3 regions of the Pseudoalteromonas sp. SCSIO 43095 genome follow, and region 2 is predicted to be linked to each of the others. Evidence: predicted binding sites of a transcription regulator. Region 2 holds the regulator's gene; each other region holds the start of a gene.
What was found. The regulator ArgR, encoded in region 2, controls arginine synthesis, uptake and breakdown. The targets are predictions, from matches to a motif close to ANTGAATANNTATTCANT.
Positions count from the first base shown of each region.

Region 1: the regulator ArgR is predicted to act here: its motif matches at 5,987-6,004, upstream of argC (N-acetyl-gamma-glutamyl-phosphate reductase).
Region 3: the regulator ArgR is predicted to act here: its motif matches at 8,348-8,365, upstream of LOC50_RS10885 (OadG family protein).

Region 1 is NZ_CP087995.1:2,104,052-2,114,742, reverse strand. Features, by position in the region: gene LOC50_RS09985 (ABC transporter permease) at 1-319, shown strand, start outside; gene trmB (tRNA (guanine(46)-N(7))-methyltransferase TrmB) at 319-987, shown strand; gene LOC50_RS09975 (EAL domain-containing protein) at 980-2,851, opposite strand; gene panP (pyridoxal-dependent aspartate 1-decarboxylase PanP) at 3,110-4,735, shown strand; gene argE (acetylornithine deacetylase) at 4,785-5,930, opposite strand; gene argC (N-acetyl-gamma-glutamyl-phosphate reductase) at 6,152-7,165, shown strand; gene argB (acetylglutamate kinase) at 7,162-7,929, shown strand; gene LOC50_RS09950 (ornithine carbamoyltransferase) at 7,937-8,869, shown strand; gene LOC50_RS09945 (argininosuccinate synthase) at 8,866-10,068, shown strand; gene argH (argininosuccinate lyase) at 10,121-10,691, shown strand, end outside.
Region 2 is NZ_CP087995.1:2,457,847-2,468,537, reverse strand. Features, by position in the region: gene LOC50_RS11620 (tRNA-uridine aminocarboxypropyltransferase) at 1-23, shown strand, start outside; gene LOC50_RS11615 (Fe(3+) ABC transporter substrate-binding protein) at 868-1,872, shown strand; gene LOC50_RS11610 (ABC transporter permease) at 1,872-3,503, shown strand; gene LOC50_RS11605 (ABC transporter ATP-binding protein) at 3,504-4,556, shown strand; gene LOC50_RS11600 (Dyp-type peroxidase) at 4,596-5,495, shown strand; gene argR (transcriptional regulator ArgR) at 5,553-6,020, opposite strand; gene mdh (malate dehydrogenase) at 6,236-7,168, shown strand; gene ispB (octaprenyl diphosphate synthase) at 7,244-8,215, opposite strand; gene rplU (50S ribosomal protein L21) at 8,639-8,950, shown strand; gene rpmA (50S ribosomal protein L27) at 8,967-9,224, shown strand; gene cgtA (Obg family GTPase CgtA) at 9,379-10,530, shown strand; gene folA (type 3 dihydrofolate reductase) at 10,603-10,691, shown strand, end outside.
Region 3 is NZ_CP087995.1:2,312,164-2,322,854, reverse strand. Features, by position in the region: gene LOC50_RS10935 (TonB family protein) at 1-110, opposite strand, end outside; gene LOC50_RS10930 (GTP cyclohydrolase II) at 343-966, shown strand; gene LOC50_RS10925 (BPSS1780 family membrane protein) at 1,415-2,203, shown strand; gene LOC50_RS10920 (regulatory protein RecX) at 2,203-2,655, shown strand; gene alaS (alanine--tRNA ligase) at 2,675-5,275, shown strand; gene LOC50_RS10910 (aspartate kinase) at 5,282-6,499, shown strand; gene csrA (carbon storage regulator CsrA) at 6,590-6,781, shown strand; gene LOC50_RS10900 (YcxB family protein) at 6,837-7,304, opposite strand; gene LOC50_RS10895 (hypothetical protein) at 7,475-7,666, opposite strand; gene LOC50_RS10890 (DUF1328 family protein) at 7,713-7,886, opposite strand; gene LOC50_RS10885 (OadG family protein) at 8,409-8,654, shown strand; gene oadA (sodium-extruding oxaloacetate decarboxylase subunit alpha) at 8,667-10,448, shown strand; gene LOC50_RS10875 (sodium ion-translocating decarboxylase subunit beta) at 10,463-10,691, shown strand, end outside.

The DNA.
Region 1 (10,691 bases), 350 kb from region 2:
GGTGTTTGCCTTAGGCGGGTTAATTAACGCTATTTATGCAAACAGCTTTGATGACATAAGTATTATCCCGACCTTTATTTTAACGCCGTTGACCTATTTAGGCGGGGTGTTTTATTCAATCACTTTACTGCCTGATTTTTGGCAAATGGTGTCGCAAATAAACCCAATTATTTATATGGTTAACGCATTTAGATATGGGTTTTTAGGTGTTTCGGATGTAGATTTATCGGTCGCAATGGGTGTGTTGTTGGTGTTTATCAGCGTCCTATTTACTTTAGCACTGACGCTAATTAAAAAAGGTGTGGGGCTAAGACACTAATGAGCGATGCAAATTCACGTAGTATTGTATCTAATCAAGCGGGACTTCATGAAAAGCTTGATGAAATAGTTAATAAACACTTACAGGCTGAGTTTAAAAAGCCAATTGCAACGCATACGCAAACCGCATTTGATGAAGTTAATGCTAAAGTGCAAGCCTTTAATGGGCCGCTTATTTTAGACTCCTGTTGTGGGGTCGGGGAGAGCACCGCTAATTTAGCAAAACGTCATCCTGAAGCGTTAGTCATAGGCATTGATAAGTCATCTCACCGACTTGATAAGCATGATGTTGAATATAAACAAAGTGAAAGTGGTCAATACATTTTAGTGCAAGCTGACTTAAATGACTTTTGGCGTTTAGCGGTGGCTGCTAATTGGCAGCCTACGCATCACTATTTGCTTTACCCTAACCCTTGGCCTAAGTCTAAACACATACAGAGGCGCTGGCATGGGGCGGCTATATTCCCATTTATTGTAAAGTTAGGCGGTTTACTTGAGGTGCGCAGTAATTGGGATATTTATGTTAAAGAGTTTGCCAGAGCGCTTGAATTAGCGGGGCATCCATGTCAAACCGGATTGTTTGAGTCAGACGAAGCAATTACTCCTTTTGAACGTAAGTACTGGGCCAGTGGCCAGCAAAGCCACCGGCTTGTTATAAATCTTAAATAGCTAATTGCTGTTTAAAGTGAGTCACATGTGGCGTTGGTTTACCAAGGTAACTACCTTGCATCAGCGTCACATTTAGTTTATTAAGTAGTTCGGCAACCGTGTTATTTTCTACCGCTTCAACAACCAATTCAAGTTCAAGCTGCTGGGCTATATCAGCAATATAGGCAATAAATAGCGACGTATTTTCATCATTCACCAGCTGCTTGGTGATCGCACCATCGAGTTTAATGCCATCTACCTCAATCTTTAACGTATTGAGCGTATTAATAAACTCATTACCCCAACAATGCATCACTATTTTTGCCCCTTTACTTTTCACCATCGCAATAAATGATTTTATTTCATAGTAGTGTGTAATGACCTGCGACTCCAATATTGAAATAGTAATGTTTTCAGGGTTGGGGTAGCGATGAAGCTCATACGCTATGTGATCATAAATAGTGGGATCTGCAATATTTTCAGCGCACACAGTTAACCCCCAGCTGATTGCTGATTTGCGAAAGCGCGAAATGCATTGAGTAAATAAGGTACGTGTTAACACCCCATCCATACGCAGCCTATTTACTGCATTAGAAAAGGTATCAGGGGTTAAAATCTCCCCATGTGAGGTCACTATTCTTGGTGAGCAGTCATACCTAATAATGGCATTGGTATTGGTATCTATAACAGGTTGAAAATAAGGAACAACGCGATGGGCATCAAATGCTTCACAAATTTCTTTTGCTATTTCTACATTGTATAAATACAGAGATTTAGCGTCGTTAATCGCTTCTGAGTAGTTAACTATTGGTTGAACGCCTTGCCTTGATTGCAGCAAAGCAATGTGGGCATTCTTAAGCAGTAATGACTTATTCCCTCTTGCCACTCCAGCGTTGAGCGTAATATAAATAAATGGGTCTGTAATAAAAGGTGTATTTTTATTATGGGATTGAATAATGCTGTAAAGCTCATCAAAAGGTGTTTCTTTACTGGTTAAAATGGCCAGCTTGTTGGTCGCAATACGATAAATACGTGATTGCAGACGGTTTTGCTGCTTAAAGTGACTGAGTAGTTTTTTCATCACTTCATCGGCTGTTTTTGTGCCAAAAAAGCGACTGATATTATCAATTTCGTTAACCAAAATAATCGCGATTTGTAGATGATGCTCATTACTTTTTTTTAGCTGCTTTTCCAAGGCAATATGATTTTCAAACCCCGTAGTATGATCCCTCATTAGTGAGCGGCGTACCCCAAAACAATAAAGAATATAAACCAGTAACAATATGAATAGTACGCAACTAAAATGAAGCAGGGCTTGATTCAAACGTGTTATTAAAGCCGTATTGATTTTATCGACGCTAATATCAGCTGCAGTTAAATAGGTTCTGCCATTTTTTGCTATATGAGGAATATACACCGTTTTAGAAGGACCTCGATGCGCCGTTGACACTTCAAAAATAGGGGCCGTTGATAAAAATGCCGCCATATTAATTGGCGTCGCTTCAGGGTAAAGATCTAAATACTGGGTGACTTTACCGTTATTTTGATCATCTTGGGTGTAACTGGAGGCAGTAAAATAAATATTTTCATCAATTAATATCATTGAATATAAAGAATTTATATTTAAATCATTGGCTAAAGCAGAAAGTTGCTCGGCCTTATTTTGATAGCTTGCAAAGCTGATTTCTTGCGGTGTTTTGTCGTGGTAATCACTACCTAAAATATACTTTACGCTGGTGGCGGCATTTATTAAGCGATTGTCAATGCTGCGCATTACATCACTTTGAATGGCAGAGTAAGTGTAGTAACCATAAATGATTAAGCTGACCAAAAAAAAGACGGTCCCAAGTGCCAACCGTGTTAATTTTAGATTTCCTTTGAGCATGTATTATCCTTATTTTTGTTGATTTTATTATACTTAAAAATTATAAATGCCCAATATTTTAATTACCCTTTGTACTAAATTTAAAAAATAGTGAAATGTTACCTATTTAGTATTGTCTTTTATGGCTTAAAACGAGACATTTTTGTCATATTGCAGTAAAGTTAGCGCAATTTTTTAGAAATGCCGTTACTTAAAAACAACTTATATTAGCGTGTTTTACAAACTAACAGGTGTTTTAGTCACACACTAGGTATGAAGATGGATCAAAAGCGTTGTGCCGTCGCCTCTAAAGAAAGCCTTAAACGGATATTCACCGTTCCAGAGGCGCCAGACTCAACTTTGAGCAAAATAGAGCTTGAAATTTCGAGTAATTTAGCAGGTTTCTTAAACGAAAATATCGCGGCAATTGAAAAACCATTACATGAAATAGAAAAAGATTTTCAATCGGCGGCAATCCCTGAAGAACCGACGTTTGTGTCTTGCTATGCTCAAGATATTATGGAGCAGCTGGTTGCTCATTCTGTTCATACCGCAGCGCCAAGCTTTATTGGCCATATGACATCGGCTCTGCCTCATTTTTTACTACCGTTATCGAAATTAATGGTTGGGTTAAATCAAAACCTAGTAAAAATTGAAACCTCGAAAGCGTTTACCCCATTAGAACGTCAAGTTTTAGGGATGATGCATCATTTAGCTTATGGCCAAAGTGATGGTTTTTATTCTAAATGGATGCACAGTGCAAAAACTTCGTTAGGGGCATTTTGCTCTGGCGGCACCGTGGCGAATATTACTGCACTTTGGATAGCCCGCAACCGCTTATTAAAAGCGAATGGCAACTTTAAAGGTATTGCTGCACAAGGTTTAGTTGCAGGAATGCTTCACTATGGTTACAAAGGACTGGCGGTTTTAATCTCTGAGCGAGGTCATTACTCGTTAGGCAAATCGGTAGATTTACTAGGTATTGGCCGTGAGAATTTAATTGGTATTAAAACATCGGCTGATAATAAAGTAGATGTAGATGCTATGCGAGAAAAAGCGCTAGAGCTTGAAGCGCAAGGCATTAAAGTGATGGCAATTGTTGGGGTCGCAGGAACCACAGAAACCGGTAATATTGACCCACTTGAAGACATGGCTAATTTAGCACAAGAAATTAATTGTCACTTTCATGTTGATGCGGCATGGGGGGGAGCCACCTTACTGTCTAATACCCATAGGCATTTATTAAAAGGTATTGAGCATGCAGATTCAATCACCATTGATGCGCATAAGCAAATGTATGTGCCGATGGGGGCCGGTTTAGTCTTGTTTAAAGACCCTGCTGCTACCGATGCCATAGAGCATCATGCTGAATATATTTTACGTAAAGGCTCTAAAGACTTAGGTAGCCATACGCTTGAGGGGAGTCGCCCTGGAATGGCGATGTTAGTGCATGCTTGCTTACGTGTTATTGGTCGTAAAGGCTATGAAATGCTTATCGATCGCAGTATTAAAAAAGCCCGTTACTTTGCTGATTTGATAAATGCAGATGAAGATTTTGAGTTAATATCAGAGCCAGAACTTTGCTTACTGACCTATCGCTATGTACCAAAACAAATTAAACACGCGATAGCCCAAGCTGATGCACAAACCCGTTTAGACATTTTTGCCGCGCTTAATCGTTTTACTGCAAGCATGCAAAAACGTCAGCGTGAATCAGGTCGATCGTTTGTATCGCGTACACGTTTAACGCCAGTTCAATATGATAACCAACCAACCGTGGTATTTAGAGTGGTACTTGCGAATCCGCTTACATCAGGTGCAATATTAAAAGAGATATTAGAAGAGCAGAAAGAACTAGCTCAAACCGACCCTGTATTTAAAAAGTATTTACGAAAATATATGTAACCATAAATGCTATAAAAAAGACGCGATTAAGCGTCTTTTTTGTTGCTGATTAAAAGCAACTCGCCTTTATAAGGTTGCTGATAATTTGTTGAGAAGGTTTGATTTTTTCCATTGCTAAAAACTCATCGGGCTGATGCGCTTGGTTAATAGAGCCTGGTCCCATTACGATGGTTTCACAACCGAGTTGCTGTATAAATGGCGCTTCGGTACAGTAGTTAACAGCCACTGCTTTTTGCCCTGCTATATTTTCGGCTAATTTGACTAACGCGCTATCTGTGCTTCCCGTAAATGCTGGAATTGGCTCATGCAAATCAATTACGCTCACAGAGTTAGGGTATTGCTGGTTTATATCGTAAGTTGCATCAAGTACCAGTGCTTGAAGCTCTTGCACGCTTAAACCTGGAAGAGGGCGCATATCAATGTGCATTTCACAGCAGCCACAAATTCGGTTGGCATTGTCACCCCCATGAATATTGCCTAAGTTGAGTGTTGGATAAGGAATTTCAAAGTGGTTTATTGAATATTTATTCTTGAGTTGTTCTTTTAAGATCAGTAATTTTGTAATCACTTTATGCATTACTTCGATGGCATTAAGACCCCGTTCGGGATCAGAGCTATGTCCTGAGCGACCAACGACTCTGATTGCTGTACTCATATGACCTTTATGGGTAAATACGGGGGTCATATCTGTTGGCTCACCAATAATACAGCGACTTGGCTTTAAATTTGGGTGCTTACAAATTTGCTGTGCGCCAGCCATAGTGGTTTCTTCATCGGCGGTCGCTAATATTAAAATAGGTTGAGTTTGTTGCTTTTCATCAAGCTCACTAATAGCTTGCAGTACAAAAGCAAAAAAGCCTTTCATATCAATACTGCCTAAACCATATAATTTGTTATCAAGTTCAGTTAATTTAAATGGGTTTTGATTCCAGCGGCTATCATCAAATGGCACTGTATCGGTGTGCCCCGCAAGCATTAACCCGCCATCGCCTTGTCCGCGTTTTGCTAATAAGTTGTAGCGGCCTTTACCACCTTCTAACTCTATTATTTCACAGGTAAAACCTAAGCTTTCACACCACTGAGCGAGTAGTTCAATAACGCTTTTATTGCTCATACACAAATGCTCTTCAATAGCGCTAATTGAGGGGGCAGCAATCAATTGCTGATACATCGAGATAAATGACGGCAGAGACATAAAAAAATCCAAAATAAGTATTCAATTTAATTGCATAACAATATAAAAGTATTTATGATGAATATCAATTCACTTTTTAAGCATAAATATATTAAAGTTACGCCATGAAAATAATACGACGATAGTTATCACTCATTAATTTAATCAGTTTAGCTAGGTTGCAACCTAGTGTAAGTAAATAACATGGAATGTAGTCACTAATTTTAGATAAAGAGTAAATAATGAACGTAGTAATTATAGGTGCCAGCGGTTACAGCGGGGCAGAATTGGCTAGCTTAATTGCCAAACATCCAGCATTAACATTATCAGCATGTTATGTATCAGCGCAAAGCTTTGATAAACATAAACTGCTCAGTGAATTATACCCTGAGCACTTAGGGTTACTTGACTTACCTTTGCAACCACTTAATGAGAGTGCATTGAGTGATATAGCTCATTCAGCAGACTATGTGTGTTTATGCACTGACCATAAAGTAAGTGTTGATTTAGCCCCTCAGTTTTTAGCGATGGGCAAAAAGGTATTTGACCTCTCTGGTGGTTACCGTCTTGAAAGTAATGAAGATTACGTCACTTATTATGGTTTTGAACACCAGCATCCAGAGCTCCTCAAAGAAGCTGCATATGGCCTTGCAGAGTGGAATAGTGAGGCCATTGCAAAGGCGCAGTTAGTTGCTGTAGCTGGCTGCTACCCAACTGCCGCATTAAACGCATTAAAGCCTCTTCAGCAAGCTGGGTTACTTAGTGACGAGCGGATTATTATTAATGCTGTATCGGGAGTAACTGGGGCTGGTCGTAAAGCAAATATTGGCACGCATTTTTGTGAGGTATCACTTGCAACCTATGGTTTGTTTAACCATCGTCATGGGCCTGAAATACAGCAGCATCTTGGTCATAACGTATTATTTACCCCTCATTTAGGTAATTTTCCTCGCGGTATTTTAGAAACCATTTATGTACAGCTAAAACCGGGTGTGACTAGTGAGCAAGTAACTAAAGCGTATCAAGTATTAGCGGATGAGCCATTAATTCGTTTGCTTGGCAGCAAAATCCCCTCGATTAAAGGGGTGGCCAAACAACCTTATGTAGATATTGCGTGGCAGCAGCAAGACTCACAATTAATAGTGATGGCAGCGATTGACAATTTACTAAAAGGGGCGGCTGGTCAGGCTCTGCAATGTATTAATTTGTCAATGGGCTTGCCTCACACTACAGGTCTAGTAGGAGCGTTTAAATGAGCAGTAAAACGTGGGTTATTAAACTCGGTGGCGCAGTACTCAATACTGAAAATGCCGCTAAAGCGCTTTTTGAGGTTCTTAATGAACAACATGATGCACAATTTGTCATTGTTCATGGCGGTGGCTCATTAGTTGACCATTGGCTAGCAGAAGCCGGTTTTGCCAGTGCTAAACACCAAGGTTTGCGAATCAGCCCTAAAGAACAGATGCCTTATATTGTAGGAGCATTAGCGGGAGCAGCAAACAAACAATTAATGGCGCAAGCAATGACTGCTGGGCACAAACCTGTTGGCTTGAGTTTATATGAAGCAGGAATAACAGCATCACAAAAATTAAAAGCGCTAGGGCAAGTAGGTCAATGCCATAGTAATAATGATTCTATTATTAATGAATTACTCAGTGGCGGGCGTTTACCTATAGTCAGCTCCATCGGTTTTGATGAGCAAGGGCTTTGGTACAACGTTAATGCCGATGAAGCAGCCGCCGCAATGGCAAATAATTTAAATGCAGAACTTATTTTTATGACGGACGTAGAGGCGGTACTTGATGCCAATAAGCAGCCTTTACATCAACTTGACACAAAACACATTGATACTTTAATTACAGAGGGAGTAATTGTGGGTGGGATGGAGGTCAAAGTTAAGACCAGTCTTCACGCTGCCCAACATTTACGACGCGGTGTGTACATTTCCAGCTGGCAAAAGCCAGAAAACTTAACTGCTTTGCTGCAAGGCGAGCATGTCGGAACTAAAGTAACACCATAGGTTGAACATGTTTAAAGATTTTATAACGGGTCTAGAATTAGACCAACAAGGCGCACTAAATTTATTAAAGTTAGCGCAAGATATTAAAGAAAGCCCGAGTAAATATAACCAAGTACTAGCTGGTAAGTCAGTGGTTACTCTGTTCGAAAAGCAAAGTTTACGTACTCGCCTTTCATTTGATATTGGTATAAACCGTTTAGGGGGCCATGCGGTTTATCTTGATCAACAAAATGGTGCAATGGGCGCCCGCGAATCAATAAAAGATTTTGCCTTAAATATTTCGACTTGGGCCGATGGGATTGTTGCCCGCGTTAATCAGCACAGTACGTTAACGATACTCGGTGAGTATTCATCCGTTCCTGTGATTAATAGTTTGTGTGATTTATATCATCCATGCCAAGCATTAGCTGATTTTTTAACGCTACAAGAAGTACACGGTGATGTTAGCCAGTTAAAGCTTGCCTACCTAGGTGAGGGCAATAATGTAACGCACTCATTAATGCTATTAGCCGCTACTTTAGGAACAGACTTTGTCGCTGTAACACCAAAAGGCAGCTCACCTGATTCGCAAGTACTTAAACAAGCAGAGCAAATAGCAGCTATGAATGGCGCTTCTGTAATGGTAAGTGACAGGGTTGAGGCTGCAGTAGGCGCTAATGTTGTTTACGCCGATACCTGGGTATCTATGGGGGATACAACTCCTCTTGAGCAAGTGAAAGAAAAATACATGCCTTATCAATTAAACCAGGCATTGTTAGAAAAAACCGGTGCAACTACGGTATTACATTGCCAACCGGCACACCGTGAGTTTGAAATTACTTCTGAGGTAATGGATGGCCCTGCATCAAAAATTATACAGCAAGCAGAAAACCGCATGCATGCGCAAAATGCGCTATTAGTTACATTGTTAAATCCAAATTTTGTTAAGGAACACCTATGAGTTCAATTAAAAAAGTCGTTTTAGCCTATTCAGGTGGTCTTGATACATCAGCTATCGTGCCATGGTTAAAAGAGAACTACGGCTGTGAAGTTATTGCCTTTGTTGCCGATGTTGGCCAGGGCGCAGAAGAACTTGAAGGCGTAGAAGCGAAAGCCATTGCATCGGGTGCATCTGAGTGTTACGTGGTTGATTTGAAAGATGAAATGGTAAGTGATTACATTTACCCAACACTTAAAACAGGCTCTATATACGAAGGAACCTACTTGCTAGGTACTTCTATGGCACGTCCAATCATCGCTAAAGCCCAAGTTGAAATTGCCCGTAAAGTGGGGGCAGATGCACTTTCTCATGGCTGTACGGGTAAAGGTAACGACCAAGTACGTTTTGAGTCATGTTTTGCAGCACTGGCTCCTGATTTAAAGGTGATTGCGCCATGGCGTGAGTGGGATTTATCAAGTCGTGAATCATTGCTTGATTACCTAGCCGAGCGTGATATTCCGTGTTCTGCATCAGCAACTAAAATTTACAGTCGTGATGCTAACGCATGGCATATCTCTCACGAAGGCGGCGAGCTTGAAGACCCTTGGTGTGAGCCAAGTGAGCAAGTATGGACCTGGACTAATTCACCAGAGCAAGCGCCCGATAAAGCTGAGCATGTCACTTTATCAGTTGTAGAAGGTGAAGTGGTTGCTGTGAACGGCGAACAATTAAAGCCTTACGACTGTTTAGTTAAACTAAACGACATAGCTGCCCCGCATGGTGTTGGTCGTGTTGATATTGTAGAAAACCGTTTAGTGGGCATGAAATCACGCGGTTGTTATGAAACACCAGGCGGTACAGTGATCATGGCTGCGCTGCAAGCAATTGATGAGCTCGTTCTTGATAAAGCGAGCCGTAAATGGAAAGAGGTGCTCGGTGGTGAATTTTCGCATTTAGTCTACGACGGTCGTTGGTTTACGCCACTTAAAGATTCTATTTTAGCCGGTGCAGAAGCGCTTTCTACGTTAGCGACAGGTGAAGTGGTACTTAAACTTTACAAAGGGCAAGTAACAGCGGTTCAGAAAAAGTCACCTAACAGTTTATACAGCGAAGATTTTGCTACTTTTGGTGAAGACGATGTTTATGACCAATCGCACGCAGAAGGCTTTATTCGTTTATTCTCACTATCAAGCAGAATTTCAGCATTAGCTAAAAAGTAATTTTTTATGCCCCTTGGAATTAAGGGGCTATTATCGGGTTTGGAGAAATTTCATGGCATTATGGGGCGGACGTTTTTCTACGGGTCCAGATGAAGCGTTTAAACAGTTTAACGATTCACTTCCCTTCGATTATCAATTAGCAGAGCAAGATATTATTGGCTCTGTTGCATGGGCTGGCGCACTTGAACAAGTGAACGTGTTATCTAATGACGAACACCAAAAGCTGGTATCGGCATTATATGAATTACTTGAAGAGGTAAAAGCAGATCCACACGCTGTTGCCACCTCAGGTGCTGAGGATATTCACTCACATGTTGAAGCCGCGCTAATTGAAAAAGTGGGTGATTTAGCTAAAAAATTACACACAGGCCGAAGCCGTAACGACCAAGTTGCTACCGACTTTAGATTATGGTGTCGCGATACTGCCGATCATATCTTAAAAGCGATTGCACAACTAAAAGCTGAATTTATTAGCTTGGCTGAACGTGAGCTTGGCACAATATTACCAGGTTATACCCACTTACAACGTGCACAACCGGTGTTATTTAGCCATTGGTGTATGGCTTATGTAGAAATGCTTGAGCGTGATGAAAGCCGATTACAAGATGCCCAAGCAAGAATGA
Region 2 (10,691 bases):
GCAACAAAGGCAGGCCGGAATAAAAAGCAGGGCACGAACATTCAAAAAACTGAGTTTAATGCTTGTTCATAGTTTGAATGTATATAATCTTGGCTGAGCGTTGATTTTCAGGCAAAAGAAAAGCGCGAACCATCTCTAGTCGCGCTTGCGGAATCTTCTAACTTTGTTGCATCCTGCAATTGAACCTAATCAACTCCAATTTTTACGTTCCGTGTTATTACAATATTACTTTCTAGTTCTATGTAATATAGGCTATCCGAGCCTGTCTCCCTAAATCCTTGAAACATCCTGTACGGTAAAATCTATTACCTATCCTTATTGCACATCCGAGTGCATTCCTTTTGCTACCATTCCGTTGTGTTGCCTTAATGGCCTGTCCGTCTTATTCCCTATCCTTTAGCAACAACTTTTCCGTGTTGTTATCCATTACGCATCATCCGGATGCTATCCCTTATGCAACAATCCATTGCGATACTCATCCTGAGCCTGTCCTTAAATCCCTGTTATCCTAAAAACCAAACCTTGGAATTCGAGTAGTTAGTCCGTTTCCATTTACTCGGTAAGCGTCGTTGCTTATTTATGGGTTAATTATAGAGAGTGATTTGCAGTAAATGTAGGATAAAACCGCTTATGGTTTAGGTTCTTACAAATGAAATATTTTTAAATTATATAAAATACAATGACTTGTTATGTTTTTGTGGTGTTATACAGAGTGTTTTTACTCATTAGCTGTCATAAGCGTAAGAGATGTCTTACAGGGGTTTTCTTTTTTGGGTGTATTTATCACGAAGCGATTATATAAAGTGTGCACTTTTTAGTACATCGCGGTAAAATTAATGATAATAATTATTAGTTAGGTAAGACAATATGAAAAAAACACTCGCGTTTGTTGTTGGATTAATTGCCTCAGCACCGGCTGTTGCAACTGATGTTGTGAATATTTACTCATTTCGACAACCTTTTTTAATTAAACCTATTTTAGACGATTTTACACAGCAAACGGGCATTAAAACCAATGTGGTGTTTGCTAAAAAAGGCTTAATAGAACGTGTTAAGCGTGAAGGTAAACACAGCAAAGCCGACTTAGTTTTAACCTCAAACTTTAGTGCCTTAATTCAATTAGAAGAGCTAAATCTTACGCAAACCATCGAAAGCAAGCAGGTTAATAATAATGTCCCAGCGGCATTTCGTGATGGCGATGGCCAGTGGGTGGCGCTCACTAAGCGCGTGCGTAATGTTTACTCTTCAAAAGAGCGTTTAGGCGCATTGCCTAACCTTACCTACGAAGCGCTTGCTGAGCCGCAATACAAAGGACAAATTTGTACTCGCTCTGGCAAACACCCATATAACTTAGGCCTTGTAGCTTCTATGATTGCTCATCATGGTGAAGCACAGACGAAAACATGGCTTGAGGGTGTAAAAGCTAATTTAGCGCGTAAACCTCAAGGTAACGATCGAGCGCAAGTTAAAGCGGTTAAAGAAGGTTTATGTAATTTAGCCTTAGGTAATAGTTATTACTTGGGAAAAATGCTGCAAGACGAAGCACAAAAACCATGGGCTGAAGCCGTTCATATTAACTTTCCAAATCAAACTGACCGAGGCTCACATATAAATGTATCGGGTGCAGTTATTACTAAGCATGCTAAAAACCCTGAAAATGCCTTGAAACTCATAGAGTATATGACCGACAATAAGGCGCAAAATATGTATGCCTCGCTCAATATGGAGTATCCGGTTAAGCCAGGTGTAAAACTTTCTAGTTTGGTTGCATCATGGGGAAGCTTTAAGGAAGACAGCTTACCGCTTGATGAAATTAGCAAATATCGTCCGTTAGCCCTTAAGCTAATTGATGAGGTGAAGTTCGATCTTTAATGACTTATAAATTTCAGCTGTCGAAATGGCAGCTTATTGCGTGGTCGACGGGGTTATTGCTGTCGACCCCGTTGTTTTTCCTACTATTAGAATCTTTACAAGGCGACTCAGAGGTATTTACCCACCTGTGGAATACCGTACTGTGGGACTATATAAGTAATACCGTATTACTGGTTTTAGGTGTAGGGCTGCTTAGCTGTTTTATTGCGTTACCACTGGGTTGGCTCACCGCTTATTGTCGTTTTCCTGGCAAACAACAGTTTGAATGGGCATTGATGCTGCCTCTTGCCATGCCTACTTATATTATTGCTTATGTGTACACTGATTTACTCGACTATGCGGGGCCGGTACAAATAACTCTAAGAGAGTGGTTTGGTTGGCAGTCGCCAAGTGACTACTGGTTTTTTGATATACGCACCTTACCAGGGGCTATTGTTATGATTGCGCTGGTACTCTACCCGTATTTATATTTAATTTTTAAAACTGCACTGCGAGAACAATCTTTTAAGTTAGTCCAAGCCAGTCAGTTAATGGGGCTAAATGCATGGAAAAGCTTTTTTAAAGTCAGCCTTGTATTATCCCGTGGTGCCATTGTAGCGGCCCTTGCTTTGATCAGCATGGAAACCATGGCTGATTTTGCCACCGTAAGCTATTTTGCTGTCAGTACATTAACCACCGCCGTATACGATACCTGGTTTGGCTATTATTCATTAACTGCAGCAGCAAAAATTTCAGGGGTGATGTTACTACTGCTGTTCTTAGCATTGATCACCGAGCGTTTTAGCCGTCGTAACCAAGCGGTGTTTGAGCGTCAATCGAGCGTGAACAGTGAAGCGCTTTATATCCTCAAAGGCAAGTCTGCGTGGCTAGCAACTGGGTTTTGTAGCTTTATTTTAATTATTTCGTTTATTATTCCGATGGTTGTATTGCTCAAATATGCAGTGATGTATTTTGATCAAGCGTGGAATAGTGAGTTTTTTAGCTATGCATGGCAAAGTTTAAAAGTGGCGGCTGTAGTCAGTGTGGTGACTATTATACTGAGTGTTTTAGTGGTGTTTTATCAGCGCATTGCTAAACAAAAAAATCCATTAGTACCCGGGCGTTTGGCCAGTACGGGCTATGCGTTACCCGGCACAGTATTAGCGATAGCGGTATTGTTGCCACTCACCCTATTAGAAAATACTATTAACCGCACTTTAGCTCCTTATGATTTAGATATTGGCTTATTACTTACTGGCAGCTTACTCACTATTATTTTTGCTTATATAGTGCGGTTTTACGCCGTTGCACACGGAGCTATTGAGTCGAGCTTTTCACGCATTAGTCCCTCCCTTGATATGGCAAGCCAGTCAATGGGAAAAAGCCAAGGGCGCACATTACGCTTAGTGCACTTACCTTTATTACGCCGAGGCTTATTAACCGCCGGTTTATTGGTCTTTATCGAGTGTATGAAAGAGCTACCCGCAGCTTTGTTGTTAAGGCCTTTTGATTTTGAAAGCTTAGCAACTCATGTGTTTCAGTATGTAAGCGATGAACAATTAGAGCTGGCCTCTATATCGGCTTTGTTTATTGTGGTGGTGGGGTTTATTCCGTTATATTTTATTAACCGTTCAATGGAGCAGCGTAGCTAAATGAGTAGTTTGATTTTACAAGGCGTGAGCTATGCATATAACGGGACTAAGGTGATAGATAATTTAGATTTAACCTTAGGTAAAGACGAAATAGTGTGTTTACTCGGAGCTAGTGGCTGCGGTAAAACCACCACACTAAAAGCCATTGCAGGATTAATTGAAGCCAAACAAGGGCAAGTATTTATTGATGGTAAGCTAGTCAGTGATGCTAATACGTTTGTTTCACCTGAGCATCGTAATATTGGCATGATGTTTCAAGACTATGCGTTATTTCCGCATTTAACGGTGGCTAATAATATTGCGTTTGGGCTAAGCGGCATGAGCAAAGCAGACAAACAAGCACGCGTTAGTGAAATGCTAAAGCTGGTACATTTGGTGGGCTGCGCCGATAGGTACCCTCATCAACTCTCTGGTGGGCAACAACAACGAGTAGCGATTGCGCGCGCATTAGCTTATAAACCTAGCTTACTGTTACTTGACGAGCCATTTTCTAATATTGATACCCAAGTACGATTTGAGTTAATTGCCGACATTAGGCGCATTATTAAGGCGCAGCAAGTATCGGCTGTGTTTGTTACTCACTCAAAAGAAGAGGCGTTTGCTTTTTCAGATACACTTGCGGTTATGCACCAAGGTAAAATTGCACAGCAAGGTACGCCAGAACAGCTTTTTGCTAAACCACGTTCAAAGGAGGTTGCAGAGTTTCTGGGTCAGGGCATATACTTAAGCGCCACCGCATTAACCGCCACTGAATATCAAACGCAGTTTGGGGTGGTTGAATCAATACAGCCACAGCAGCATGGCGTGGCCAATAAGGGCGTTATTTATGTGCGTCCGCATCAACTTGAACTTGTTAGTAATAACGATACGCAACAGCAATGTGAGCGGGTTAGTATATTAAGTAGTCGCTTTATTGGCTCTGCTTATGTATACACTGTGGTTATTGCTGAACAAGAAATAGAAGTTGCAGCCCAGTATGGCCAGTCATTTGAAATTAATGAACAGGTTATAATAAAAATAAAACCGCACACGGTGAATTTTTTTGAATCGTAATTAATCGCTGTGTTTTGCTCTAAAAAGTAAGGAATAACAATGGCGCAAGCGCAATCAGGGATTTGTGCTGAAGCAAACTTACACGGTTTGCACTTATTTTTTAATGTACTTGATGGTCACGACGAACTACTTCGCGCTAAGCTTAAAAAAGTGAGCGATATTGAAGATGAGTTTAGTGATCAGTTCTCTGAATCTATGCTTTCTTGTATGGTCGCCATTGGCGCGCAATATTGGCCACACATTCTGCCTGATTATATGCCAAGTGAGCTGCGAGGCTTTCCTAATATTACCCATAGCGATTTTGTGATGAGTGCAAGGCCATGCGATTTATTTGTGCAAATCCGCTCAGACAGAGAAGATGTAAACCACCTGTTTGCATTGCAAATATTAAAACTTTTCAACCCTGATGTTGAGCTGGTGGAGCAAATTCGAAATTTTCGTTTTTTAGATGGCCGTGATTTTAATGGTTTTATTTATGCGGGCGATACTCCGCATGGTCGTCAAAAACGGGTAACGGCCCTCGTTAATAAGCCCGATAGCTTTGAAGATCAAGGCAGCTATATTCATGTTCAGCGCTATAAGCATGACTTAACGTTATGGCAGCACTTGTCGTTGCAAGAACAAGAACAAATAATGGGGCGTACTCGTCTCGACAATACCCTAATAAGCCCCGCACTTGAAAGCAGCCATGCGACCCGAAGTGAATTAAAAGATGAACAGGGGCAAGCATTATTACTAAATCAAAGTATGCCTTATGGCGACGTGTATGAGCAGGGAATGTTAATGATTATGTGCTCGGCTAAAGGGGATGCATTCGAGAAAGTGCTCAACAGCCGTTTAGGGCAGGGGGAGCATTACGATCATTGGCTTGATTTTACTCAAGCAGATATGGGCTCTGCGTTTTTTGCACCCTCAGTGCGATTTTTAAAGCAGTTATAAAACAAGCCAGTAACGGCTACGTATTAGCATAGCCGTAACAATGATAACCAAACGTGTTTAAACCGTATCAAACAAAATACGCACACGCTCTAATGTGAGGTCTATTTCTGATACTTTCGCTGGCGCAATAAAAATAGTGTCATCGCCGGCAATTGTTCCTAATACGCCATCTGCTTTACCTAATGAGTCAAGTAAACGGGCAATTAGCTGCGCAGCGCCTGGGCTGGTGCGAATAATAATCATCATTTCGTTATGCATAATGTCAATAACTAACTGGCGTAACGGGCTTTTAGCGGTTGGTACACCCATTTCGGCAGGTAAACAGTACACCATTTCTTGTTTTGCATTGCGGGTACGTACCGCGCCAAACTTACTTAACATCCGCGACACTTTACTTTGGCTAATATTATCAAAGCCTTGTTCTTTTAATGCGTCGACTATTTCGCCTTGTGAGCCAAAATTTTCTTCTTTCAAAAGTGCTTTAAAGGCTTTTACCAATGCTTCTTGTTTGTCTTGTGGTTGCATAGTGTCTAGTTAGTTATGTTGTCGATACTGCAAATTCTACACAAAAATGCATATTTATGCAGCAGTTGTTTAGGTTTTGCTGCGTTTAAACAGCAAAGTTTACAACTATGGTCGAAAATATAGTTAAAATAGGCAGGATAAATTTGTTTTTAGTCGCTAATTTCTTTATCTTATGAACCACAAATATTTCCTTCCTCAAATCACGGAGAATTCCAATGAAAGTTGCTGTATTAGGTGCTGCAGGTGGTATCGGTCAAGCGTTGTCTTTATTATTAAAAACAGGCTTACCAGCTGGTTCAGAATTATCACTATATGATGTTGCGCCAGTAGTTCCTGGTGTTGCTGTTGACCTTTCTCATATCCCAACAGATGTAAAAGTTGAAGGTTTTGGTGCAGATGCACTAGATAAAGCATTAACAGGTTGTGATATTGTTTTAATCCCAGCGGGTATGCCGCGTAAGCCAGGTATGGATCGTGCAGATTTATTTAATGTTAACGCAGGTATCATTAAAACATTAGCAGAAGGCATTGTTGCTAACTGTCCTAAAGCGCTTGTAGGTATTATCACTAATCCAGTTAACGGCACTGTACCGATTGTTGCTGAAGTATTCAAAAAAGCAGGTACTTACGATGCTAAGCGTGTATTTGGTATTACAACACTCGATGTGATCCGTTCTGAAGCGTTTATTGCTGAACTTAAAGGCGTAGACGTAGCAAGTGTTAAAGTACCAGTGATTGGTGGCCACTCAGGCACAACCATTCTACCGTTACTTTCTCAAGTTGAAGGTGTTACTTTCACTGATGAAGAAGTGGCTACACTAACTCCTCGTATCCAAAATGCAGGTACTGAAGTAGTTAATGCTAAAGCGGGCGGTGGTTCTGCAACATTATCTATGGGTGCTGCAGCAGCACGTTTTTGTATGTCTCTAGTTAAAGGCCTACAAGGTGAAGACGTTGTAGATTATGCATACGTTGCTGTTGAAAATGGCGATGCAGAGTACTTTGCACACCCAGTACGTTTAGGCAAAAATGGCGTAGAAGAAATTCTTTCTTACGGCACTTTAAGCGCATTTGAAGAGCAAGCTAAAAATGACATGCTTGAAACGCTGAAAAAAGATATCAAAGAAGGTGTTGATTTTATGGCGTAATAGCCAAAATTAACCAATAAAAAAGCCTGCGTTTGCAGGCTTTTTTATTGCTCGGAATTATCTACACAGTATTACTTAGTGGTCGCGGTCAACCGCTATTCTAGCTAAGCTAATTAGTGCTTGCTTGTAACTCGACTCCGCTAAACAATCTAAACAGGCAATTGCTTTATTAGCTTCTTGCTCGGCTTTTTCCATTGTGAACTCAAGGGCATTGGTATGTTTGAGCGCAGCCAGTATCTCGTCAAGGTGCTCCATACCATTACAGTGCTCAATAGCGTCTCTTATTAACTGTGTTTGATGCTCACTACCGTGTTGCATTGCATATATAAGAGGTAACGTCGGCTTACCTTCAGCTAAATCATCGCCAATGTTTTTACCAAGTTGGTCGGCATCAGCGTTGTAATCTAAAACATCATCCACTAACTGAAAAGCAGTACCTAAATGCATGCCATACAAATTAAGTGCCTCTAGTACAGTATCGTCTTGGTCAGTAATAATGGCCGCAAGGCCCGTCGCTGCTTCAAATAGCTTGGCGGTTTTAGAATAAATAACCTGCATATAACTGGCTTCAGTGGTATCAGGGTCGTTGCAGTTCATTAATTGTAGCACTTCACCTTCAGCAATAATGTTGGTTGCATCAGCCAGTACTTGCATTATTTGCATTTTACCAAGACCCACCATTAGCTGAAACGAGCGGGTGTAAATAAAATCACCCACCAGTACGCTAGCAGCATTACCAAACTCAGCATTTGCTGTAGGTGTGCCACGGCGCAAATTAGATTCATCTACAACATCATCATGTAAAAGCGTTGCGGTATGAATAAATTCAATGATAGTTGCTAGCGTAATGTGATCTTTGCCTTGGTAACCTAGCGCTTTAGCCGCCAAAATAGCCAACATAGGGCGAACACGTTTGCCACCGCTGTTAACAATATACAAACCAAGTTGATTAACTAACGCCACATCTGAGCGCATTTGCGCATGTATTAGTTGATTGACGTCATTCATATCGCTTTCGATTAACGCCTGGATAGCTTTTATATCCATTGATCTCCGAGCCAATTTTAATGTGTGAACGGCGCAGATTGTACAACAAAAAATGCATTAGCTCGATATTTTGTGATGATTCCTTAAAAAAACACCCTTAATTAGGTTAAATGACCTATTAACCTTGTGAATAATTGATTAAACACCCTGGTTTAATTTTGAATCACCCTTGGTGGTTAATTGAACTACATAGGCTCGCTTTGCTATTGCTAATTTATTTTCTGTAACCGTTAAAAAGCGCTTGGCAAAGGGGGATTTTAATATAAAATAGGGGAAATATTGAATTGCTCTCAATGCAGCTACTTTTTATTCATTTAATTACAAAAAGAGGCTTGCTAGTTTTTACGCATTAGCGTAAACTTCGCGCCCTATTGAAGAATATTTTAGTTGCGTCGATTTGAGGGCGCACAGACGGAGTTAATTATGTACGCGGTTTTCCAAAGTGGTGGTAAACAGCACCGTGTGACTGAAGGTCAAACAATTCGTCTTGAGAAATTAGACGTTGAAACTGGTGCAGCAGTTGAATTTGATTCAGTACTTTTAGTTGCTGATGGTGAGAAGATCGAGATTGGTGTACCGTTCGTAAACGGTGGTAAAGTAACAGCTGAGGTTGTTTCACACGGTCGCGGTGAGAAGATTAAGGTTGTTAAATTTAGACGCCGTAAGCATTCTCGTAAGCAAATGGGCCATCGTCAATGGTTCACAGAAGTTAAAATCACTGGCATTAGCGCTTAATTAGAGGTACTTAGAAATGGCACATAAAAAAGCAGCTGGTAGTACTCGTAACGGTCGCGATTCAGAAAGCAAACGCCTAGGTGTTAAGCGTTTTGGTGGCGAATCAGTTCTAGCGGGTAGCATCATTGTTCGTCAGCGTGGAACTCGTTTCCACCCAGGCGCAAACGTAGGTATCGGTAAAGACCACACTATCTTCGCAAAAGCAGATGGTAAAGTTCAGTTTGAACAAAAAGGTCCTTTAAACCGTAAATACGTAACTATCGTAGCTGAGTAATCAGTAAGGTAGTTAAAAAACCCCGCCTTTGCGGGGTTTTTTGTTTTAAGCATGTTTAAATATATACCCAAGTGTTTTTATGCTCAGTGTGCTCTATAGGCCACTTAGGTATATAATAGAGTTATTAACAAGCCAATCCCTAAAGTGAGTAATCATGAAGTTTGTAGATGAAGTAGAAATTCGCGCAGAAGCTGGTGACGGTGGCAGCGGCATCGTGTCTTTTCGTCGTGAGAAATATGTTCCAGATGGTGGACCTGATGGCGGTGACGGTGGAGACGGTGGTAGTGTTTATCTACAAGCTGATGAAAACTTAAATACCCTTATTGACTATCAATTTGAGCGTTTTCACAGAGCAGAACGCGGTACAAACGGTCAAAGCCGTAATTGTACGGGTAAGAAAGGTGAAGACCTGATCGTTAAAGTGCCTGTTGGTACACGTATTATTGATGTTGATACACAGGAATCATTAGGGGATTTAACCCAAGATGGTCAACGAATTGTGGTTGCAAAAGGCGGTTTCCATGGCTTGGGGAATGCGCGTTTTAAATCAAGTACTAATCGTGCTCCACGTCAAAAAACACTTGGCACACCGGGTGAAGTACGTAACCTTAAGTTAGAGCTAATGCTACTGGCTGATGTCGGCTTACTTGGGTTACCAAATGCAGGTAAATCAACCTTTATCCGCAGTGTGTCAGCTGCAAAACCTAAAGTAGCTGATTATCCATTTACTACGCTGATTCCTAACTTAGGGGTTGTTCGTCCTGAAGCAAACAAATCATTTGTAATTGCTGATATTCCAGGTTTGATTGAAGGCGCGTCAGAGGGAGCGGGATTAGGTATTCGCTTCTTAAAGCATTTAGAGCGTTGTCGTGTGCTTTTACACATTATAGATGTAATGCCAGTTGATGGCTCTAACCCTGTTGATAATGCATTTGCAATCATCAACGAGCTACACCAGTACAGCCCTAAGCTCGCTGAAAAGCCACGCTGGTTAGTATTTAATAAAATTGATTTATTGCCTGAAGATGAAGCCAAAGCCTTATGTGAGCAAATTGCAGAAGAGTTGGGTGAGTCTGAAAATATTTACAGTATTGCTGCAATTAATAAATTAAATACGCAGCCATTAATTCACGACATCATGACGCTACTTGATAACATGCCTAAAGAGAAGTTTGTAGAAGTGGCAGACGAAGAGGTTGAATTTAAGTGGGATACCTACCATCAAAAAGCCACTAAAGGCGATGATGATGACTGGGATGATTGGGATGAAGATGATTACGACGTAGAAGTTGTCTACGAGCGTTAATAATTGTTTATATTTAAAAGGAGCTAACGCTCCTTTTTTATTTTTTTAATAATAAAGAATTAGGTGTTTAGTGTGATAATTTCAATGATTGCAGCAATGGCAAACAACCGTGTCATTGGCTTAGATAATAAAATGCCATGGCATTTACCTGGTGACCTTCA
Region 3 (10,691 bases), 150 kb from region 2:
TACGCGTCGTTGAAAACGGTTTGAGCGTTATTTGCTTGCTCGGCAAATGACGTGGTGCTTAATAAAGATAAACTTAAGCCCATCAGTAATGCAAGTTTGTTTAGTTTCATAATGATCCCTATTATTTGTCGATAACAAATTAGCAAATCCTTATGTATATGTCATCACTTTAGGTAAATCAAGGTAAACGCTCGCTAGTAATATATTTGCGGTTAAAGATTGAAAATAGTCGCTACCGTCGCCATATATTTGCCATAAACAGTCTTGTACTACGGTGTATTTAACCTATTTTGTGATATTATCACTTTATCGTGTCGTAGTTTTTTAATATTTGGATTGGTCGTGGCGCAAGTAAGAGCAAGAGTCCAGCTTAATGTTGGCAAAAATAGTGATATTCCTGCAGAAATTATTTCCTTTAGTGGCTTAAAAGATGGCCAAGAGCATGTTGCGTTAGTGTTTAAAAACGCCGATACCGAGCAAGATGTTCCGCTTATTCGTATGCATTCTGAATGCTTAACCGGTGATGTGTTTCACTCGTCACGTTGTGATTGCGGTGAGCAGTTAAATGAGTGTATTGAAATGATGCACGAACAAGGCGGTATTTTACTTTATTTACGCCAAGAAGGGCGTGGTATTGGTTTATACAATAAAATTGATGCGTATGTACTGCAGTCACAAGGTATGAACACTTACGAGGCCAACAATCATTTGGGCTTTGCTGATGATTTACGTGATTTTTCGGATGCTGTATTAATGCTCAATGCGCTCAATTTAAAGCATGTAAAATTAATGACTAACAATCCTAAAAAGCTTAACGCATTAAAAGATGCTGGCATAGAGGTGGACTCTGTTGTGGGCACTCATGCACACATTAAAGCTGGGCTTTCAGGTAACAAGGCGTATTTAGAGACTAAAATTAAGCATGGCTCTCATATGCTTGATATTAAGAAAATTAAAAAACCTTAGGGTCTGTTGACCTTTCAAGGTTGAATTTGCAGCAGTCTGTTTGGTATTTAGGCAAGGCAGAGCCTATGTGGTGTGGTTATTCCCCATAAATAGGCGATAACGCAGCATCAATGCCAAACAGGCGCTGCCCGAAGGGTTCTGCCTAGGGGCGATTTACTCTTTGTTGCCTACATGGATGTAGGTAAGGGGCGTGAGCAGGACGCGTAAGCTTTGCTCGGTTTTTACTTATTCTTACATGGATGTAAGCCAGTAGAATAACGCAGGAGCAGTTATCGAGCCCACTAGGTTACAAACCTCGCGCCGCGATTAAATCGCCCCTAGTTTGAACAAATTTTAATCCGTAAAGGGCAACAGACCCTAATATTAACGGCATTTATCGCCGCCACCTCTGTAATACCAACCAACGCCGAGTTATACTCGGCGTGTTTTGTTTTAATTAAGAGCAAGTATGTCTACACAATTACGAATTTTTAAAGCGGATGCGGCATTAAAATGGTTTAAAGCGGGTTGGCTAATTTTTAAAACTCAGCCATTAACCTTTATCTTTATGCACTTGTTTATTGGCATTGTTGGCTTGTTGTCTTTATTTTTGCCGTTATTACAAATAGTCGCAGCATTGGCTACACCATTTTTAACCGCTGGTTTTTATCAAGCCGTGCTTACCAAGCAGCAAGGCGGAAAAATTATGTTAGCCGACATTTTGAAGCCCTTTTCAGCCAAAGGAAATCGGTTAGGCTTATTTCGCTTAGCGCTTTATCAAATGGGTGCCGGTATTTTAATTGCGCTGCTCGCCAATGGTTTATTTGCCGATGCGATGGCGGTTATGACGCAGCCTGACTTAGATCCTAATACAGCAATTAGCCAAATGCTTGAGAGTATTTCGCTTGCTAATGTGGCATTGTTTTTAATTGCGCTCTCAATTTACTTTACTTCGTTTGCCTACGCAGTACCGCTGGTTTATTTTAATAAAGAGCAACGTATTTTAAATGCCTTAAAAAGTTCGTTTATGGTGTTTTATTATAATATTTTACCATTGAGTGTTTATGGTATTATTTGCGCATTATTAATTGTGGTGTCGATGTTCTTATCGCTACTACCGCTGTTGATTTTAATGCCAATTTGCTACATTAGTTTCTTTGTTTCTTATCAGGCTATTTTTATGCCCGTTGTGCCACCAAGTGATGACAGTAACATTAAGCCTTTAAGTAGCGAGCAAAGCGGACGCTTTGACGCTTAATGGATGATACGTTAAAACAAAAGTTAAAAAACTATGTGCTTTGGTTACTAGGAAGGCAAGAGTATTCGCGCCGTGAGTTAACCCAAAAGTTACAGCAAAGAGAAGCAACCGACGAGTTCATAGAAAACCTGCTTGATTGGTGCGAAAAGCACAATTTTATTAACGAGCAGCGTTACTGTGAAGGGTTTGTAAGAAAGCACATATTTAAATGCCATGGCTTAAAGCGAATTCAAAGTGAGGCCATGAGTAAAGGGATTGATAGAGCACTGCTTGAAACAGTGGTTGAAGAGCTGGAAATAGATTGGTTTGAGCTCGCGCAGGAAGCGTACAACAAAAAATATTCAACGACACCGGCAAACCTCGAGTACAAAGAAAAAGCTAAGCGCGTGCGCTACTTAATGTATCGAGGATTTAGCTATGATCAAATAAATTTTGCAATGCAAGCACAGTAAATACAGGTGAGACTTTCACATGCAGCACATGACTACCGCACAAATTAGGCAACAGTTTTTAGACTTTTTTGCCAGCAAGCAACACCAAGTTGTTCCTTCTAGTTCGCTTATACCGGGTAACGATGCCACGTTGTTATTTAATAATGCCGGTATGGTGCAATTTAAAGATGTATTTTTAGGCGCTGAAAGCCGCCCTTACACACGCGCAACTAGTTCGCAGCGTTGTGTGCGCGCTGGTGGTAAACATAACGATTTAGAAAACGTAGGTTACACAGCACGTCATCATACCTTTTTTGAAATGCTAGGTAATTTCAGCTTTGGTGATTACTTTAAGCAAGATGCAATTAAATTTGCGTGGGAGTTTTTAACTGAGGTTGTAAAACTACCAAAAGAAAAGCTGTTAGTAACTATTTATCATGATGACGAAGAAGCCTTTGGCTACTGGGCTAACGATATAGGCTTACCTGAAGATCGTATTATTCGTATTGCAACGAGCGATAACTTTTGGTCTATGGGTGATACCGGTCCTTGTGGTCCATGTTCTGAAATATTTTATGATCATGGCGAGCATATTTGGGGCGGTCCTCCTGGCACACCTGAAGAAGATGGTGACCGTTTCATTGAAATTTGGAACTTAGTATTTATGCAATACAACCGTCAAAGCGACGGAACTATGCTGCCACTTCCTAAGCAATCTGTTGATACTGGTATGGGCCTTGAGCGTATTTCAGCTATTTTACAAGGTGTGCATTCAAACTACGAAATCGACTTATTCCAAGGCTTAATTGCGGCCGCAGCAAGCGTTACTAATGCACAAGATATGGATGATAAATCGCTTCGCGTGGTAGCCGATCATATTCGTTCGTGTGCGTTTTTAATTTCAGATGGGGTTATGCCATCAAATGAAGGCCGTGGTTATGTATTGCGTCGTATTATTCGTCGTGCAGTACGTCACGGTAATAAGTTAGGTGCTAAAGGCGCGTTTTTCTATAAATTGGTTGCTGCACTTATTGAGCAAATGGGTCAAGCGTACCCAGAACTTGCTAAGCAACAAGAAATTATTGAAAAAGTACTGCGTATTGAAGAAGAGCAGTTTGGTAAAACGCTTGAGCGTGGTTTAGCTATTTTAGAAGAAAGCTTGAGTGATTTAACCGGGGATGTGATCCCAGGTGACTTAGTATTTAAACTTTACGATACCTATGGTTTCCCTGCCGATTTAACAGCCGATGTAGCGCGAGAGCGCCAAATGACCATTGACCATCAAGGTTTTGAAGCATGTATGGCAGTGCAACGTAAAACAGCACAGCAAGCAGGCAAATTTGGTGCAGATTATAATGAACAATTAAAATCAGATAAGCACACTGATTTTAAAGGCTATGATAGTAATCATTACCGTGGCACTGTGGTAGAAATTTTTGCCGGTGGCGAATCGGTATCGTTATTAGAAGATGGTCAGCAAGGTATTATTGTTTTAGACCGTACTCCGTTTTACGCTGAATCAGGCGGCCAAATTGGTGATAGCGGAACAATTACTGTTGCCGGTGGTGAGTTTAATGTAACGAATACCACTAAATTGGGTAATGCTTTTGCTCATCATGGAACAGTTCAAGGACGTATTGGCGTTAACGATAAAGTGGATGCGACCATTGACGATGCGCGTCGTGAAAGCATTAAGAAAAACCACACCGCTACACATATTTTGCATGAAGCACTGCGTCAGCTTTTAGGTGAGCACGTATCGCAAAAAGGCTCACTTGTGCAGCCAGATCGTCTGCGTTTTGACTTCTCTCATTTTGAAGCTGTGACCAAACAAGAACTGCGCGAAATTGAACGTGTAGTAAATGACCAAATTCGTCGTAACTTTGCACTTAATACTGAGCTAATGGCAATTGATGATGCTAAAGCAAAAGGTGCTATGGCATTGTTTGGCGAAAAGTACGATGACGAAGTACGTGTAGTAACCATAGGTGATTACTCAATTGAGCTTTGTGGTGGTACACACGTAGAGCGTGCGGGTGATATTGGTTTATTCAAAATTGTATCTGAAAGCGGTATTGCTGCCGGTGTTCGTCGTATTGAAGCGGTAACAGGTGCAGAGGCAATTGCTTATGTAAGCGAGCAAGAGCAACAATTAGCTGATGTTGCAGCGCTTGTAAAAGGTGACAATACGTCAGTGCTTGAAAAAGTAACTGCCTTGCTTGAAAAGTCGAAAGGGCTTGAAAAACAAGTTGCCCAGCTTAACGATAAACTAGCCAGTGCGGCAGGTGCATCGTTACTTGATTCAGTGGTTGAAATTAACGGGGTTAAATTGTTAGTGGCCAACGTTGAGGGCACAGAATCAAAAGCGCTTCGCGGTATGGTTGACGACCTTAAAAATAAAATTGGCTCAGGTGTTATTGCCTTAGGTGTTGCCAGCGGCGACAAAGTAAGCCTAATTGCGGGTGTAACTAAAGACTTAGCTGGCAAAGTAAAAGCGGGTGAGTTAGTTAATCACATGGCAGGCCAAGTCGGTGGTAAAGGCGGCGGTCGTCCAGATATGGCGCAAGCGGGTGGTTCTGAGCCACAAAATTTAACAGCAGCACTTGATAGCGTAACAGCTTGGTTAACTGAGCGTACTTAAGCTTAAGTGGCACTTATAGTTCAAAAATTTGGCGGCACTTCGGTAGGCTCAATAGAGCGTATTGAAGCGGTCGCCGACCTTGTTGTTAAAACTAAGCAACAAGGCCACCAAGTGGTTGTGGTGCTTTCGGCAATGTCGGGAGAAACCAATCGCTTAATTAATCTTGCCAAACAAATCGACTCTCGCCCGAGTAGTCGTGAACTCGATGTATTACTGAGTACCGGTGAACAAGTCTCTATAGCTTTATTAGCGATGGCGATTATTAAACGCGGTCATTCTGCGGTAAGCTTGTTAGCCGATCAGGTGAATATATTAACCGATAACATGTTCGGTAAAGCCCGTGTAGAAGACGTGGCTGCAACGCGTTTAAAACATGAGCTTGAACACAACCGCATTGCTATTATTGCCGGCTTTCAGGGGCGCGATATTGAGGGTAATGTGACCACACTTGGGCGTGGTGGTACCGATACCTCTGCGGTTGAAATAGCGGGTGCAATAAAAGCCGATGAGTGTCAGATCTATACCGATGTTGATGGCGTATATACTACAGACCCGCGTGTGGAACCTAACGCACGACGTTTAAGTCATGTCACCTTTGCCGAAATGCTTGAGCTGGCAAGTTTAGGCGCTAAAGTGTTACATATTCGCTCTGTAGAATCTGCTGGTAAACACAATGTTCCTCTGCGGGTGTTATCTAGCTTTAAACCCGATGAAGGCACGTTAATTAGTTTTGAGGAGTGCGACGTGACAAGCAATGTCGTATCGGGTATTGCATTTAATCGAGATGAGTGCTTAATTAAGGTGCATGGAATGCCGCAAGGCACCAAACATCTTGCAAAAGTTTTGAAACTTTTTGCTGATAATGGCATCGAAATAGATATGATTAATCAAATTAATCATAAAGTTGAAAAAGTCGACTATGTTTTTACTGTGCATTTAAATGATTACTTAAACGCACTTGATTTGTTAACGGCTGAGCAACAGCAATTTGATGCACAGGCAATTGACGGATCGACCAATGTGGCGAAAGTGTCAGCGGTGGGTATGGGGATGAAATCTCATTCCGGGGTAGCGAGCTTATTTTTTGATTCGTTGGCACAAGAAAACATTGATGTGATGTTTGTTGCCACCTCAGAGATCAAAATTTCAGTTTTAATAGATGAAAAATACCTCGAGCTGGCTGTTCGTGCATTACATAAGACATTTTTAACAGAAAATGAATAGATTGAGGGTTTTTACTTACTTTTTAGTCTAATTTTAATTAAAATGTTTGTTCGGAATCTTATAATTTTATTGGAACATGGGAGCAAGAGAATGCTAATACTAACTCGTAGAGTAGGCGAGACCCTGATGATTGGTGACGAAGTAACCGTTACTGTTCTGGGTGTTAAAGGAAATCAAGTTCGTATCGGTGTTAACGCACCTAAAGACGTATCAGTTCATCGTGAAGAAATTTACATGCGCATACAAGCTGAAAAGTCTAACCCTAATCCGGGCAATGCTTAATCAACATAGTATAAAATGTGCTAGTTAATATAACTATGACATTTGTAAAAGCCACTCACTGAGTGGCTTTTTTGTTTATAAAATCAATCGTTTCTTCGTCGAGTATTGCCTTAGAAATGTATTGCATACCGCTTTTACTTTTTAACAATAGTCCACAATCTGTAGTAATAATTTCGTTAATGTCGTGCCAAGCTAACTGGTAATTTTTGTAATGATTGGTTGATTTTATTCCGTCTTCGTCGAAGGTGAGAGTGACTTCAGAACCAGACGCTCTGCTTAGCATTTGCCTGGTAACCCACCATGGGCGGCGATAGTAAAAGGCGATGCACTCAAGTAAAGCTAACATAAGCAAAAATGTACCTAGGTAATGATCTCCTAAACCATAAATACCAAATAATCCCAATACAACAAGCAGTGCTAATAAAAAATATTTAGGTTGCGCGCGTTTACTATAAGGCAGCGATTGGTCGAAGCATTCATAAAAGTAAGGTTTATCGAGTTTATAGGTTGTCGTAAATACCATGCATCTATACTTAAAAGCTATTTTTTATCATTTTAGCAAGCTATGTGGCAAATGCGCAGCTTAAAAAGAATTAATAGTTCAGAGTTTGTAATTAATGGGTAGCAACTTGGCAACTAATACTAAACACAAAAAAAGCGACCAAATGGTCGCTTTTTAAAAAGGGGGCTGAATTAGCAATTTGTTTCTTCAGCGTTGACTCCTTCTTTTACTTCTTCACAGGCATCTTCTACTTTATTTTGAACATCTGTCACGGCTTCGTCGATGCGTTCACCGGCTTCTTCTGCATGATTGTCTTCACAACCCATAATAAATGCACTTGCGAATAGGCCAATAGCTGCTGCTTTAAGTGTTGATGATTTCATAATGTAATTCCTTGTATATAAATTTAAAAAGTTCGTTGTTTCTTATCTACTTGGGGCTTTTACCACGTAAAGCGCCAGAGACAAGTGAAATAACCAGTAAAACTATAAAGATAAAAAATATGATCTTAGCAATTCCTGCTGCGGCTCCTGCAATACCACCAAATCCTAAAACGGCTGCGATTAGTGCGATCACCAAAAATGTAATTGTCCAGCGTAACATTGTCATCTCCTTGATTTATCTAAGTGTTAAAGTGTTGTTTTTATATAAGCGAGTAATATGCCAGCATTTTATTTTGTTTCAAATCAATGGTTTAACTTATATTTTTGAGTTTAGCTTTATATTAGGTTGGTAATTTTTACGGTTTTATCTGTAACTTATTCACAGTGGTGTCTGATGAGATAATAAATAGTTTTTACAGTCGTTATTTTGGTAAGACCAATTAGCATTTGCTTTGGCAGTTTTTAGTGGATTAGCTCATTTGGTATATTTTTATGTGTTTTTACAGAATATTAGGGTTTTTATATATTCTTTATTTATAACGAACATTTTTACCATCTATATATATAGGTTAAATAAGCTATTTTAGGTGGTGTTAACCTTATTGGTGATATGTTACTTTTAGATTAATTGGTTTTACCAATTTACAATGTGTAGACAAAAGAGTAGTTTTTGTTACTATTAGTGAATATTTATTTAAATAAACTGACTTTTTATGTATTCAGTTTTGAACAGGGGAGAATTATGGATATAGGGGCTTTGCTTACAACTGCAGGCAATTTAATGCTAACCGGTATGGTGGGTGTGTTTGTATTTCTTTCTTTATTGATTGGTGCAGTGACAGTTATGTCTAAGCTGGCTAGCAAATTTTCTCAGCCAGAACTTGAAGTATCACAGAGAACACCATCTTTTAAATCTCAAGGTGTGCCAAATGAGCACATCGCTGCAATTAGTGCTGCCATTGCTCAGTACAAAACAAATAATAATTAGAGGAGCATACCAATGGCTAAATTAAAAATAACAGAACTCGTACTTCGAGACGCCCATCAGTCGCTTTTAGCTACCCGCATGCGATTAGACGACATGTTACCTATTGCAAAAAAAATTGATGACGCAGGTTATTGGTCTATAGAGTCTTGGGGTGGGGCTACCTTTGACTCATGTATTCGTTATTTAGGCGAAGATCCTTGGGAGCGTATTCGCGCGCTTAAAAAGGCGATGCCAAATACACCCCAGCAAATGTTACTTCGCGGTCAAAACTTATTGGGGTATCGCCATTATGCTGATGACGTTGTTGAAAAGTTTGTTGAGCGCGCGCACAAAAATGGCGTAGACGTATTTCGCATTTTTGATGCCATGAATGATGTACGTAACTTAGAAACTGCTATAAAAGCGGCGGTTAAGGTAGGCGCGCATGCCCAAGGTACGATTTCTTACACGGTAAGCCCAGTACACACATTGGATATGTGGCTAACACTTGCTAAGCAGCTTGAAGAATTAGGTTGTCATTCAATTTGTATTAAAGATATGGCGGGATTGCTTAAGCCTTATGATGCAGAAAAACTGATTAAAGGCTTAAAAGAAACAGTTTCAATTCCTATTGCTATGCAATGTCATGCAACAACGGGTTTAAGTACCGCAACGTATCAAAAAGCGATTGATGCCGGTATTGATATGCTCGATACGGCTGTATCGTCTATGAGTATGACTTATGGTCATTCAGCAACTGAAACAATTGCTGCAATCGTGGAAGGTACTGAGCGTGATACTGGGCTTGATTTAAACCACCTTGAAGAAATTGCAGCTTACTTTAGAGACGTACGTAAAAAGTACGCTGCGTTTGAAGGCAGTTTAAAAGGTGTTGATGGCCGAATTTTATTAGCCCAAGTGCCAGGTGGTATGTTAACTAACATGGAAAATCAACTTAAAGAGCAAGGCGCTGCTGATAAACTAAACGAAGTATTACTTGAAATTCCACGGGTGCGTGAGGATTTGGGCTTTATTCCATTAGTTACACCGACCTCGCAAATTGTTGGTACTCAGGCAGTACTTAATGTGCTTACTGGCGAGCGCTATAAAACCATCACCAAAGAAACCGCTGGCGTATTAAAAGGTGAGTATGGTTCAACACCTGCTCCTATGAATAAAGAGCTACAAGAGCGTGTACTTGATGGCAGCGAAGCAATTACCTGTCGCCCTGCAGATATTATTAAACCTGAACTTGAAACGCTTGAGGCTGAATTAAGTAAACTTGCGCAAGAGCAAGGCTTAACGCTTGCTGATGAGCAAATTGATGATGTGCTCACGTATGCCTTATTCCCACAAATTGGTTTGAAGTTTATTAAAAACCGTAATAACCCTGACGCATTTGAACCTGTTCCCAGCGCTGATGATAGCTCAAATAAAGCACCTGAAAAATCAGCGGCAAACAATAAAGGCGTTAAGGCTGAGCAATACAGCGTTAAAGTAGATGGCAAAGTATACGATGTCGTGGTTGCTCAAGGCGGTGAGCTTAAAGAGGTGACGCTAAAAGACTCAGAGCATATTCCGCAGTCGGCATCAGTTGCTTCAGGTGAAACTCTTAATGCGCCACTTGCCGGTAATATCTTTAAAATTAAAGTAAAGCCAGGTCAGGTAGTAAATGAAGGCGATGTGGTGATTATTATGGAAGCCATGAAAATGGAAACCGAAGTACGCGCCATGCATACCGGTACAATTGCAGACGTGCTTGTCTCTGAAGGTGATTCAGTGTCAACCGGCGATGCAATGATTGCATTAGCTTAAGGAGTAATTAGAGGATGGATGGTATTTTAAACCTCTGGCATGCCACAGGCATTGCTAACTTTACATTTCCTGGGCTGATCATGATTGCCGTTGGTTGTTTGTTATTATTTTTAGCTATAGTTAAAAACTTTGAGCCGCTACTATTACTGCCCATTGGTTTTGGTGCTATTTTAACTAATATTCCTGTGGCAGGTTTATCTGACCCTGGTGGCTTACTTTATTATGTTTACTATGTAGGTATTG